Regions from separate parts of the Rhizobium sp. RHZ02 genome, predicted to be linked through region 3. Evidence: predicted binding sites of a transcription regulator. Region 3 holds the regulator's gene; each other region holds the start of a gene.
What was found. Region 3 encodes LexA, which represses DNA repair genes until DNA is damaged. Its sites were predicted from a motif close to TGTTCNNNNTGTGTTCNG; they were not measured.

Region 1: the regulator LexA is predicted to act here: its motif matches at 2,472-2,489, upstream of IB244_RS08190 (DNA recombination protein RmuC).
Region 2: the regulator LexA is predicted to act here: its motif matches at 1,609-1,626, upstream of ruvC (crossover junction endodeoxyribonuclease RuvC).

The regions. Positions count from the first base shown of each region.
Region 1 is NZ_JACUZX010000004.1:97,324-101,494, reverse strand. It holds partial or broken gene IB244_RS08200 (methyl-accepting chemotaxis protein) at 1-44, opposite strand, end outside; gene IB244_RS08195 (ribokinase) at 265-1,164, opposite strand; gene IB244_RS08190 (DNA recombination protein RmuC) at 1,213-2,439, opposite strand; gene IB244_RS08185 (globin-coupled sensor protein) at 2,635-4,131, shown strand.
Region 2 is NZ_JACUZX010000028.1:53,618-57,788, reverse strand. It holds gene ruvB (Holliday junction branch migration DNA helicase RuvB) at 1-323, opposite strand, end outside; gene ruvA (Holliday junction branch migration protein RuvA) at 403-1,020, opposite strand; gene ruvC (crossover junction endodeoxyribonuclease RuvC) at 1,055-1,567, opposite strand; gene IB244_RS26685 (methyl-accepting chemotaxis protein) at 1,809-4,124, shown strand.
Region 3 is NZ_JACUZX010000030.1:49,190-53,360, reverse strand. It holds gene gltA (citrate synthase) at 1-594, opposite strand, end outside; gene IB244_RS27560 (ComEC/Rec2 family competence protein) at 1,270-1,626, shown strand; gene IB244_RS27555 (hypothetical protein) at 1,617-1,877, shown strand; gene IB244_RS27550 (hypothetical protein) at 1,944-2,351, shown strand; gene lexA (transcriptional repressor LexA) at 2,332-3,048, opposite strand; gene IB244_RS27540 (VOC family protein) at 3,248-4,132, shown strand; gene kdsA (3-deoxy-8-phosphooctulonate synthase) at 4,129-4,171, shown strand, end outside.

The DNA.
Region 1 (4,171 bases), on a different contig from region 3:
AGGATAAGCTTGGCTGCAAGCGATTTCATGCGAAAGATGAACATGGATTCCTCGGGAAGCAAGGATGTGCCGTACGGGGCATTCATCGGCACAGGGGACGAGGGCGTCGCCCCCTCATGGAGCAGCCGTGACAGAAGCCGACCCCTTGGCGAAGGCCGGCGATGGCTGGAACATCGCCGGAAACCTATTAAATTTGAATGAAATCTAATGAAAACAGACGCTGCATACGGCAAACCGCCCCGATATGTCGCGGGGCGAATTGCCCTATAGCTCGTTTGCGACTTCGGCGCTTGATGGGATCGATGGCTGAGCGCCTTGCTTGAGGCAGGCGAGCGATCCTGCGACGGCGGCCCGCCGCAGCGATGCCTCGAAATCGAGGCCTTCGTCCAGGCTCGCGGCGAAATAGCCGCAGAACGTGTCGCCGGCACCGACCGTATCGACAGGCTCGATCTTCAATCCCTTCGCATGGGAGATGACGCCGTCGCGGATTGCGATGACGCCGTCTGCGCCGAGCGTCACGATCAGGGTTTGCCCCGTCTCCGCATTGAGCCGCTTCAGCGCGGCCTCGCGATCCGCCGTGCCCATGTTTTCCTGGCCTGCAAGACGCTCGAACTCGGTTTCGTTCGCGATCACGATGTCGGCAAGGCGGCCGAGGCGTGGAGCGTCTTCGATCAGTGGGGCCAGGTTGAGGATGGACGTGACGCTCTTGGCGCGCGCCGCGGCCAGCGCCCGCTCGACGGCCGGAACGGGCACCTCGAGCTGCAGCATCAGGATGTCGCCCTCCTTCATCGCGTCGATCGCGACGTCGGCATCGGCCGGCGTCATCGTGCCGTTTGCGCCAGGCACAACGGCAATCATGTTCTCGCCGTCACCGCCGACGAGGATCAGTGCGGTTCCGGTCGGCTCGTCGACCTGCTTGACGGTTTCAAGTCCAGTGCCGGCGTCCTTCAAGAGAGCAACCGCCGGCTCCGCAAAGCCGTCGCGGCCGACGGCTCCCGCCATGTGAACGGTTCGGCCGGCGCGTCGCGCCGCAAGTGCCTGATTGGCGCCCTTGCCGCCTGCTGCCGTTGAGAAGCCGTTGCCGGCAACCGTTTCGCCGGGCTTCGGCAAGCGCGCGGTGGTGGCGATGAGGTCCATGTTGATGGAGCCGAAGACTGTGATCATGAGTGTCCCGTCCAATGCTTTTCTTGAGTGCGACACTGCCTGAAGGGCTTACTCGTCGTCAACCACTCTGAGCTTCAGAAGCCCGCTGCGGCTGTCGACGGATTTTGGCGCGCCATCACCGTCCCGCGCCGCGGCTTTGCTGTTGTCGCCGCCCTCGAACTCCAGAGCTTCGATTTTCGCGCCGCGCTTGGTGAGCTTATCGGTGGAGGTGAGGATCTGGTCGACATCTCTTTGGGTCATGGAAAAATGGCTCTGCAGCTTGCGAACACGCTCGTCGAGACGGCCGAGATCGTCCATCAGGTTCGCGACTTCGCCCTGGATGACGTGTGCCTGGGCCCGCATCCGCTGATCTTTCAGGACTGCCTGAATAACCTGGATGGAGAGCATCAGCAGCGAAGGCGACACGATGACGATGCGCGACCGGTGCGCCTTCTGCACGATCGCTTCGAAATTCTCGTGGATCTCCGCGAAGATCGATTCCGACGGCACGAACATGAAGGCCGTGTCCTGCGTCTCGCCCTGGATCAGATATTTCTCGGAGATATCGCGGATGTGCGTTTCCATGTCGCGGCGGAACTGCTGCGAGGCGACCTTGGCTCCGTCAGGTCCGCCGGCGTCCCGGATCGCGTTCCAGGCTTCAAGCGGGAACTTCGCGTCGACCACCAGCGGTGGTGCGCCGTTGGGCATGCGAATGGTGCAGTCCGGGCGCGAGCCATTGGAAAGCGTCTGTTGGAAGGCATAGGCCCCCATCGGAAGGCCGTCGGCGACAATCGTCTCCATGCGCGATTGGCCGAAAGCGCCGCGTGTCTGCTTGTTGGAGAGGATCGCCTGCAAACCGACGACATCTTTCGCCAGTGTCTGGATGTTGTTCTGGGCGGCATCGATGACGGCGAGACGCTCCTGCAGCCGCTGCAGGTTCTCGTGCGTCGATTTGGTCTGCTCGCTGATCGTCGAACTGACGCGCTGCGACATACCATCGAGACGCTGGTTGATCGCCTGGTTCAGCTCGGACTGCCTCGAGCCGAACACTTCGGCCATTGTCGACATGCGCCCGTGCATTTCCGCCTGGATTTTCAGAAGTTCGGCCATTCGAGCATCCGTCTCGGCGGCACGGAGGCTCGCTACCTCGGCCTGCTCGCGCCGCACCTGCCCGCTGCGGACGAGAAAGAGGATCAGCAACAAGACCAGAGCCGCGATCGCGCCTCCGGCGAGCGCCAGCGTGGCAGGACTGATACGGGAAAGGGCGAGGAGAAACGACTCAGAGCTGGTGTTCATTTCGCCACCATAACAAACTCGTGTGGGATGGCTAGATCAAAACGTGAACAACTCGCAAGCCTTCCCAAAGGATTGGCTCGTAGAGGGAACAAACGACAATTGACAAATCTCAAGTTCATTTAACCTTTGCTCAACCATATTGCGTAAAAGGTCAGGTCAAATTCCCTTTTGCATCAATTACAAAGCAGAGAGATCATGACCAGCCAGCAGTCCGACAGCACGCTCAAGCAACGCCTCGATTTCATCGAGCTGGACGACGGAGCCCGCGCGGCGCTGCGTGAGATGCGCCCGGCAATCTCGGAGTTGCTCGGCGGCGCTCTCGACAAGTTTTACGCGAAGCTGGCAAGGACGTCTGAGGTCGCAAGTTTCTTTGCCGATAAAGCGCATATGGGACATGCCAAGAAGCGCCAGGAAGACCACTGGGCCAATCTGGCTTGCGGCAACTTCGACGAAACCTACGTCAAAGGCGTGGTCACGGTGGGCAAGACCCATGCCCGTATTGGCCTCGAGCCTCGCTGGTATATCGGTGGCTACGCGCTGCTGATGAGCGAACTCGTGAAGGGCCTGATGGCCAGGCAGTGGCCCTCCATGTTCGCCAGGCAACAGGGCAAGGTGCTGGCCGAGAAGCTTTCAGCGGTCATCAAGGCCGCGATGCTCGATATGGACTATTCGATCTCGGTCTATCTGGAAGCGCTCGAAGAGAAGCGACGCAAGCTGGAAGAAGAGCGCGTAAAGGCCGAGCAGGACCAGGCCGTTGCGCTCGATCATCTTCGCCGCGGTCTGGAGGCGCTGTCGAACGGCGATCTCGAGGCCACGCTGCCGCCAGATCTCCCCGGTAATTTCAAAGCCATGGCCGACGACTATAACCGCGCCGTCGCCGCTCTTCGCGCGTCCTTTGGCTCGGTGCGGGCAACCTCGGGCGAGATCCTGAGGGGTACGGACGTGATCGCCAAGGCCTCCGATGACCTTGCTTTGCGGACGGCCCAGCAGGCAGCTGGCGTCGAGGAAAGCTCGGCGGCGCTGCAACAGCTTTCGGTCAGTGTCGGACAGACTGCCGCAAACGCCGAAAAGGCATCCGGTGCGGTCCGTGAGACGCAGCAGAAGGCCAAGAACTCCGGCGAACTCGTCACCAGCGCCGTTTCCGCGATGGCCGGCATCGAAAAATCCTCGACCGAGATCGCCAAGATCATCGGCGTCATCGACGAGATTGCTTTCCAGACGAACCTGCTGGCGTTGAACGCCGGCGTGGAGGCTGCGCGCGCCGGCGAAGCGGGCAAGGGCTTTGCCGTCGTGGCGCAAGAGGTCCGCCAACTGGCGCAGCGCACCGCCGACGCCGCCAAGGAGATCAAGAACCTGATTTCGGAAAGCTCGGTCCAGGTGAACGAAGGAGTGGACATCGTCAGCAGCACCGGCGAGGCGCTGAGCGACATGATCAACCGCATCGATATCATCAACAGCTTCGTTGCCGATATCGCCGCTGCCGCGCGCGATCAGGCAACCGGGGTCAACGAGGTCAGTGTCGCCATCCGCAACATGGACACGATCACGCAGCAGAACTCGGGAATGGTCGAGAACACCTCTGCCGAGACGCGGCGCCTGCGCGGCGAAGTCGACAATCTGGTTGCACTGCTGCAGCGCTTCCGTACCGGCGTCGAGCAACGTTCGATGACCACGACACGCCGCGCCGCATGACGGGAATGCGGCGAAATTCCGGGCTGGGGCGTAAAAAAGC
Region 2 (4,171 bases), on a different contig from region 3:
AGCACGTCGCGCTCTTCGAGATTGGTCAGTAGAGCGGCGAGATCGCCCGCCTTGGCAATAACCGGACCGGACGTCGAGCGGAAATTGACGCCGAGTTCCTTCGCCATGATCTGCGCGAGCGTCGTCTTGCCGAGGCCGGGCGGGCCAACGAAAAGGACGTGATCCAGCGCCTCACCACGGTTCTTCGCCGCCTCGATGAACACCTTCAGGTTTGCGCGCGCTTCCGCCTGTCCGGTGAACTCGTCCAGCGACTGCGGCCGCAGCGTCACATCCAGGTCTTCGCCTCGTTTCTCGGCCGATATCAGGCGCGCGGCTTCACTCATGCTGGCATTTCCCAATCTTCAAACGCTCGTGACCAATACACCAAGCCGAACGCTTTTGGCACCCGCTCGGGCAATTGGATCAGCGAGCCAGTTCCTTCAACCCAAGGCGGATGAGCTTGGCGCTGTCGGCGCCTTCACCGGCGGTCTTCATTGCGGCGGCAACGGCATTGGCAGCCTGGTCGCGGGAATAGCCGAGGTTCGTCAGCGCGGATACCGCGTCGGCGACAGGGGCAGCGGCAACACCTTCACCGAGCTCCTGCTTGAGGCCGATGGTGGCCGACGCTTCTCCGGCGAAGGCCGGCGCCTTGTTCTTCAGTTCGGTGACGATGCGCACGGCAACCTTGGGACCAACGCCCTGAGCGCGGGCGACTGCCGTGCGATCCTGCAGCGCGATGGCGTTCGCCAGTTCGCTTGGAGGCAGGGTCGAAAGGACGGCGAGCGCCACCTTTGCACCAACGCCCTGTACGCTCTGCAGGAGAATGAACCACTCTCTCTCGAGCGCGGTCATGAAGCCGAAGAGCTTCAGCTGGTCTTCGCGAACATAGGTCTCGATGAAAAGCACACAGGCCTCGCCCACCGAGCCGAGGCGGGAGAGCGTGCGCGCCGAGCAGAAGGCGACGTAGCAGACGCCGTGGACATCGACGAGGACGTAGTCATCGCCGATTTCATCGATGGTGCCTTTGAGCTTGCCGATCATGCAAATGGTCCGTTCGGTGGGTTTTCAGTGAAGATTAGCCGGCAAGCGCCGCCTGCCGCATGCGGCTGCTGCCGCGGTTATGAGCGTGGCAGATGGCGATGGCCAGCGCATCAGCCGCGTCGTTGCCCTTGAATTCGACCTTGGGCATCAGGATTTTCAGCATCATGTGGATCTGCTGCTTCTCGCCGTGGCCGACACCGATGACCGCCTTCTTGACAGCGTTTGGCGCATATTCGGCGACGGGCAAACCGGCGCGGGCAGGGACCAGCATGGCAATGCCGCGTGCCTGCCCGAGTTTCAGCGTTGCAACGGCGTCCTTGTTGACGAAGGTTTGTTCGACGGCAGCCTCATCAGGCTGATAGCTGTGCACGACTTCCGCCAGGCCATCGTGCAGCTGGCAAAGGCGCGAGGCCAGGTCCAGGTCGCCGTCCGAGGTGACCGTACCGGACGCGACGAAGCGCAAGGAATTGCCGAGCGTGTCGATAATTCCCCAGCCCGTGCGGCGCAGGCCCGGATCAACGCCGATGATGCGAATCGTATTTTGCATGCTTCACCCTATTGCACTCGCCAAATAACTGCCATCGATATGTGAACAAAACAAAAACATTCCTTGTTTTTGCCACACGCTGTTTACGGCAATTTAAGCTCCATAGCCGACTTTTGATCCACAAAATGTCAGAGGAACTCCCTTCTCAGGAAGGCAAGGTTCCCGTTTTCTGTTTTCAGGTCAGCCGGCAGGATGTTCCACGCTCTGCCGGTATGAGCCGTTCCGGAAGGGTTCATCGTTCATGGTTCAGAGATTTAAATCCCTGTCCTTCAAGGTCATCGCGACATTTATACTGCTGACCGCACTGTCGATTGCGGTCATCAACGTGCTTGCTTACTTCGCCAGCAGCCGCATTTCCGGTGAGCAGGCACTCAAGGCGAAGGAGAGCGTCCTGATCTTCCGCGGCGACATGCTGCAGGATCAGCTTGAGCAGTTGGAAAACCAGGCGAACTCGATTGCGCGCATCGAAGCGTTGCAGATGTCGATTACAAGCCTGAAGAGCGGTTGGAAGACAATCGAGAAGACGTCGGGTGATGCGCGCGCCGAATTGAAGAAGGTGTTCATCACCAACAATCCGAACCCGGCCGACCAGCGCGAAAAACTGGTGAAGCCGCAGGCACCAAGCGGCTTCTACTACTCCAACCATGAAACGACGCAGGGTGAAGTGGCCCGCGACCTGGAGAATACCGCCTTCAGCGACCTGCTGATCGCCGATCTCGATGGCAACGTCCTCTACTCCTACAAGAAGAACGACGATTTCGCGGAGAACCTGAAGACCGATGCATGGAAGGCGACCGGCGCCGGCCTTGCCTTCGCCAAGGCGATCGCCAACACCGCAAAGGCGACTGACGATTCCGCCCCCACCGGCTTTTCCGGTCTTCGCGTCGACGCGGCGAACGGCAAGTCGGCAATCTTCTATGCCGTGCCGATCGTCAAGCTCGGCGCGGCGAAGGGCGTGATGCTCTTCAAGGTCCGCGACAACATCATCACCAGCATTCTCGCCAAGGGCATCGTGTCCGGTAGCACGGCGCAAGCCGCTATCATCTCGGATGACGGATCGGCGATCGGCGTAAACTCGTCCGGCCAGCTGGCAACGCTCGATACCACGCCTTTCACCTTCGCGAAGGACGCGCTGTCGGCCAAGGGCATGACGGTCGACGACTTCGATCGCGCCGATGGCTCGGCACGAGCCTATGTTCGCGGCATCGATTATCAGGGCTCCCGCTTCCTCGTCGTGGAAAGCGTCCGCATCAGCGAACTCAATGCTGGCTCGCTGGAGATCGCCACGCTCCTGACGATGATTGCGTTTGGTGTTCTGATCATCATGGCCGTGGCAACCTGGGCCATCACCAAGCTGCTGTTCTCGCCGCTTGCCCGGCTCGCGGACGTCACGCGTGACGTCGCCGACGGCAACCTCGAAGTCGAGATCGGCAGCCAGAACCGCGGCGACGAAATCGGCACGATGGCCAAGGCATTGGCGCGGTTCAAGCAGTCGCTTGTCGAGAGCCGCGACCTGGAAGCTGCCAGCAACGAAACGCGGGCTCGCGCGGAGCGGGATCGCCAGCAGCACATGGCTGAGCGCGAGGCGGAAGCACGGACCCTGCAGGAAGTCGTCCAGGCGATCGACGAGGGCCTGCATCACCTTGCCAACGGCGATCTTGCCCATCAGATCGAGACCCGCTTCCCGAACGAACTCGAAGGCCTCCGGGTCAACTTCAACGAGGCGCTGGCTACCCTCAGCGAAACGATGACGGCGATCGGCGGCAACTCCATGGCCGTGCGTTCGGGTTCCGAGGAAATGCGCACCGGTGCCGATGAGCTTGCCGGTCGGACCGAGCGGCAGGCCGCCTCTATCACCGAGACCGCGAATGCGATCGATGCGATCACCCAGTCGGTCCGCGTTCAGATCGAGCGTGCGGAGCAGGCCGAACGCATCGCCCGCGACGCCAAGCGGGAGACGACCGGCTCCAGCCAGATCATGCGCGAGACAATTGCCGCGATGGAGGCGATCCAGGCGTCGTCGCGCCAGATCAATTCGATCATCGCCGTTATCGATGCGATCGCCTTCCAGACCAACCTGCTGGCGCTCAATGCCGGCGTCGAGGCTGCACGGGCAGGCGAGTCCGGTAAGGGCTTCGCCGTGGTCGCCATGGAAGTGCGCGAACTGGCACAGCGTTCATCGAGTGCCGCAAAGGAAATATCGAGCCTCTTGCAGAAGTCCACGCATGAAGTGGAGATGGGCGTGTCGCTCGTTGAGCGTGCCGGCGACGCGCTGACGGGGATCGGCAGCCATGTGGAGGCAATCAACGGCCAGATCAGCGAGATCATGGAAACGACGCGCGAGGAAGCCGACACCCTGCGTCAAATCAACTCCGCGGTCTCAGAGCTTGATGCGATGACGCAGCAGAATGCCGCCATGGTCGAGGAAACGACGGCTGCGATCCATCGGCTCGCGACCGAAGCGGTCGAAATGGACCGGCAGCTGGCGAATTTCACGCTGGCGCAGGCGGAACATCACCAGGGCGCCGAGGTACACCTGCTGCGACGTCGGGCTTGAACCGTGATCGGCAGATGAACGAGGGCCGGGAGACCGGCCCTTTTTCT
Region 3 (4,171 bases):
GAAGTTCGACGCGTAGTCGAGATCGTTCTTCGGGTAAACGAAGGGCTGGCCGATGTGATACTTGTAGGCCATGGCGGCCAGCGTTGGCATCTTGGCGATCATACGCAGGCTTGCGACCATGCGCTGATGCGGATCGGTGATGTCGGTGGAGTCGTGGTAGAACGCCGACAGCGCGCCGACGCAACCGCACATGACAGCCATCGGATGTGCATCGCGGCGGAAGCCCGTGAAGAACCGGCTCATCTGCTCATGCACCATCGTGTGATGCGTCACGCGATAGTCGAAGTCCTTCTTCTGGGCTGCGGTCGGCAGTTCTCCGTAGAGAAGCAGGTAGCAGACTTCGAGGAAGTCGCCGTGCTCGGCGAGCTGCTCGATCGGATAGCCGCGATGCAGCAGTACGCCGGCGTCACCGTCGATATAGGTGATTTTCGATTCACAGGACGCGGTCGAGGTGAAACCAGGATCGTACGTGAAGGAAGCCGTGTTCTTGTACAGGGCGCCGATATCGATGACGTCAGGACCGATGGTGCCGCTCTTGACGGCGAGATCGACTGATTTGTCACCGATTTTCAGTGTTGCGCTTTGTTCCGTCATTATGATCCTCCAAACTGGCGGTTGGCGCCATAAAAGCGCCATAGGGTTAAGCGTCGTCGATGATTGCTATATGATCGCGCGCCTAATGCCAAGTTACCGTGACGCCATTTTGTGCATCGCAGTATCAACTTTTGGGCACTTCTGCGATGACCCCTGCGCATAGCAGAAGCTGATGATTATCCTTAGCTTTTCCGGCTTCCGATTTTCCTTCAGATTTCAATCGATTATTCTTGCTTGGAAGCCCGTTAGCTTTCATTCTGGTTGTACGGGCGGCTGTTTTTGGGCGCAATGCATGCCGGGGTTGAGGCCATTGGAGGTGAGGGAAGCCACACCCGGCGCGGACGCGTTTGGGCGCGCGCCACAGCCTTCTTTTCTCGTGCCACGAGTTCCTGCGGAACCTCCGCTAACTTTCCAGACGCAATCCTTCGTGCCGTGGCCGACACGGATAAGGACTGCGTCGGATCGTTGTACCGTGTGGCTTCGTCTCGCCGTGGCAACGGAGATAGAGCATGCGCGGTTCTTCCTGGTTTCGTCCGTCTTCGCTGGGGCGGGCGCGATCCTCTGGTTCGTGCTTGGAAGTGCCCCCGGCCGAGCTCCGGATGTCGTTTGCGGCGACGCTTGCCCTCGTCGCCGGTTTACGCGATCTGGTCAAGAAGGCCGCCGCACGAACATCCCTTGCTGCAGGTCGCCGCAGTAACGCCCGTCGTTTTCATCATATGCTTCTTTGGTGGCATCCTGCTGACCGCGATGATCGGCGGCTTCTCGACCGCGCTTTTCGCCGTCGAGCACTTCCACCGGCTCAGCGCTTATGGTCTGCCGGCAAATCTCATGGCCATGCCGGTGGTCTCTTTCGTGGTGATGCCGATGGGCATGCTCGCTATGCTGCTGACACCTTTTGGCCTCGACGTCATTCCATGGAAAATTGCCGGTTTCGGGCTCGACATCGTGATCGCCATTGCCCAGATGGTCTCGACCTGGGCGGCAATATCGATATCGGCAGATTGCCGGGTTGGTATTTTCCTGTGGCGGTAGCAGGGTTCCTCTTACTTGCCCTTCTGCGCACCAAGATCCGCTACCTCGGCGCTGGCATTGCGGGGCTGGCAACAGTGCTTGTTGTGGTTGCGCCGAGCGAGCCGCCGCCCGACATGGTCATTGCCGAAGACGGCAATCTCGTCGCGATTGTGAGAGGACAAGTCCTTGCACCGAACCGGCCGCATCCGCCTGACTTCATTTTCGACCAATGGCGAATGGCGCTCGCCGCGGAGCTAGATCAACCAACGTAATTGTTGGAGGGTGTCAACGCTATCAGGCGGCGGGACAGTCAAGGCAGATCGGAGAGGTTATCTGCCGTGGAATTGCGCAATGCCCGCGATGCGTTACGTCAGGCTGCGACGAGCGCTGAGAACCGATTTGTATGCCTGAAAGGCGCCTGGTGCACAGCCACGCACGATAGCGGCTACGTCGTGACGATCGTCGAAAATCCCGCTTACTTCGGCGCTGCCTGCGATACGGCCGATATCGTCGTGACACCCGCTCGCCTCCGCACGACGGGGTGCCGGTCGGGCGCACTTTTGTTCACCGGCGAAACCTTGCGTCGCTTTGGTGCCGCTGAGGTAAGGATCGACGATCAAGGTAGCTCCGTCGTCACGACGGCCTATACGAGGCCCGACCGCCCTTGGATCCGCCATCGGGCGTATAATTGGCGAAGCGGCACCTTTGACGGCGAGCCGCTTGCCTTCAATGATAGCGGCGAATGAGGCCGACAAGCTTGCCCTGGACCTTGACACGGTCAGGCCCGAAAATGCGCGTCTCGTAAGCCGGGTTTGCCGCCTCAAGTGCGATGGAGGCGCCTTTCCGGCGGAAGCGCTTGAGCGTCGCTTCCTCATCATCGACAAGCGCAACAACGATGTCGCCGGCATTGGCGGTGCTGCCGTTGCGGATGATTACCGTGTCGCCATCAAAGATGCCGGCCTCGATCATCGAGTCGCCCTTGACCTCAAGCGCATAGTGCTCGCCTGGGCCAAGCATGTCCGCCGGAACCGTGATGTCATGGGTATTGTTCTGAATTGCCGAAATCGGTACGCCGGCAGCAATCCGTCCCATGACCGGTACAGAGGCAGGACCGCCGTTGTCAGCCTGCGGCGCTGGCTTCGGCGCCACAACTGGCTGTGGTTTGCCGAGGCTGCCTTCGATAACGCTCGGCGAAAAACCGCGGCGGGGCTGCAGGCTCGGGTTATATGCCTCGGGCAGTTTGATGACTTCCAGAGCGCGGGCTCGATTCGGCAGTCGGCGAATGAAGCCCCGTTCCTCCAGCGCGGTAATCAGGCGGTGGATGCCTGACTTCGACGCGAGGTCCAAGGCATCCTTCATTTCATCAAAAGAAGGGGGGACACCGGACTCCTTCATTCGCTCGTGAATGAAGAGAAGAAGCTCCTGTTGCTTGCGCGTCAGCATCGAAGTTGAACCCCAGAGTCGTGAAACAAAGCCAGAACAGACACTATATGTTCCATATGTGTTCCGCAAGTACCTAAATTTTCGTAAATCTTGCCTGCAACTTGCTGAGTTTTTGCGTCTCATTTGACCGAAAGCGTAGAAGGGGGTTGCATTGTCCTGTTGCCCGGCGCACATCTTCGCAAATTCCGGAGAAGTTGCCATGAGCGAAGCACATCCGCTGGACCACATCGTGCTGCCGGTTCCAAATATCAGGCTCTCGCGCGAGCGTCTCGGAAAGCTGGGATTCACCGTCGCGCCCGACGCCCGGCACCCGTTTGGGACCGAGAATGCCTGCATATTCTTCGCCGACGAAACTTATCTGGAGCCTCTCGGGGTCGCCAATGCCGAACTGCATGAAGCTTCGGCGCAGAAAGGCAATGTCTTCACCGCGCGGGACCGTGCCTTTCGATTCCGATGTGGAGACGATGGGCTGTCTGCCGTGGTCTTTGCGACGGCGGATGCCGATCGCGACCATGCCCGGTTTCTGTCCGAAAAGATCAATGGCGGCGAGATGCTGCAGTTCGAGCGGCCGATGAAGATGCCCGATGGCTCGGAGGTGACGGCTGCATTTAAGCTCGCCTTTGCAGTTGACCTGCGCGCTCCAGATTTCTTTTTCTTCACATGCCAACGTGTCAACCCGCTGCCAGCCGACCGGAAAGCCCTGCAAGTGCATGCAAATGGGGTGGTTGGGATCGCAGAGATCGTGCTTGGGGCACCCGACCCCAAGGCGTTTGGACCATTCCTGCGCGCCGCCGCCCACAGCTTGGGAACGACCAATGAGGCCTTCGGTGTGAGTGTGACAACTCCGAATGCCAGAGTGAGTGTTCTCTCCCCGGATGGACTGGACGCCTACTTCGACATCCCTGCGCCTTCCGACGATCGCGGTCTGCGTGGTGTTGCCATCGTTTTCAAAGTAGGCGATCTCGCCGTGACAGAAGCGCAATTGGCTGCTAACGGGATGACCTATACGCGCAAGAACAATCGAATTCTGGTGAAGGCCGCGCCCGGACAGGGCGCTCTCTTCGCCTTCGAGGAGAAACGATGAGCCAGACAAATTCCGAAGTCGTGGTCGGCGAAGGCGCCG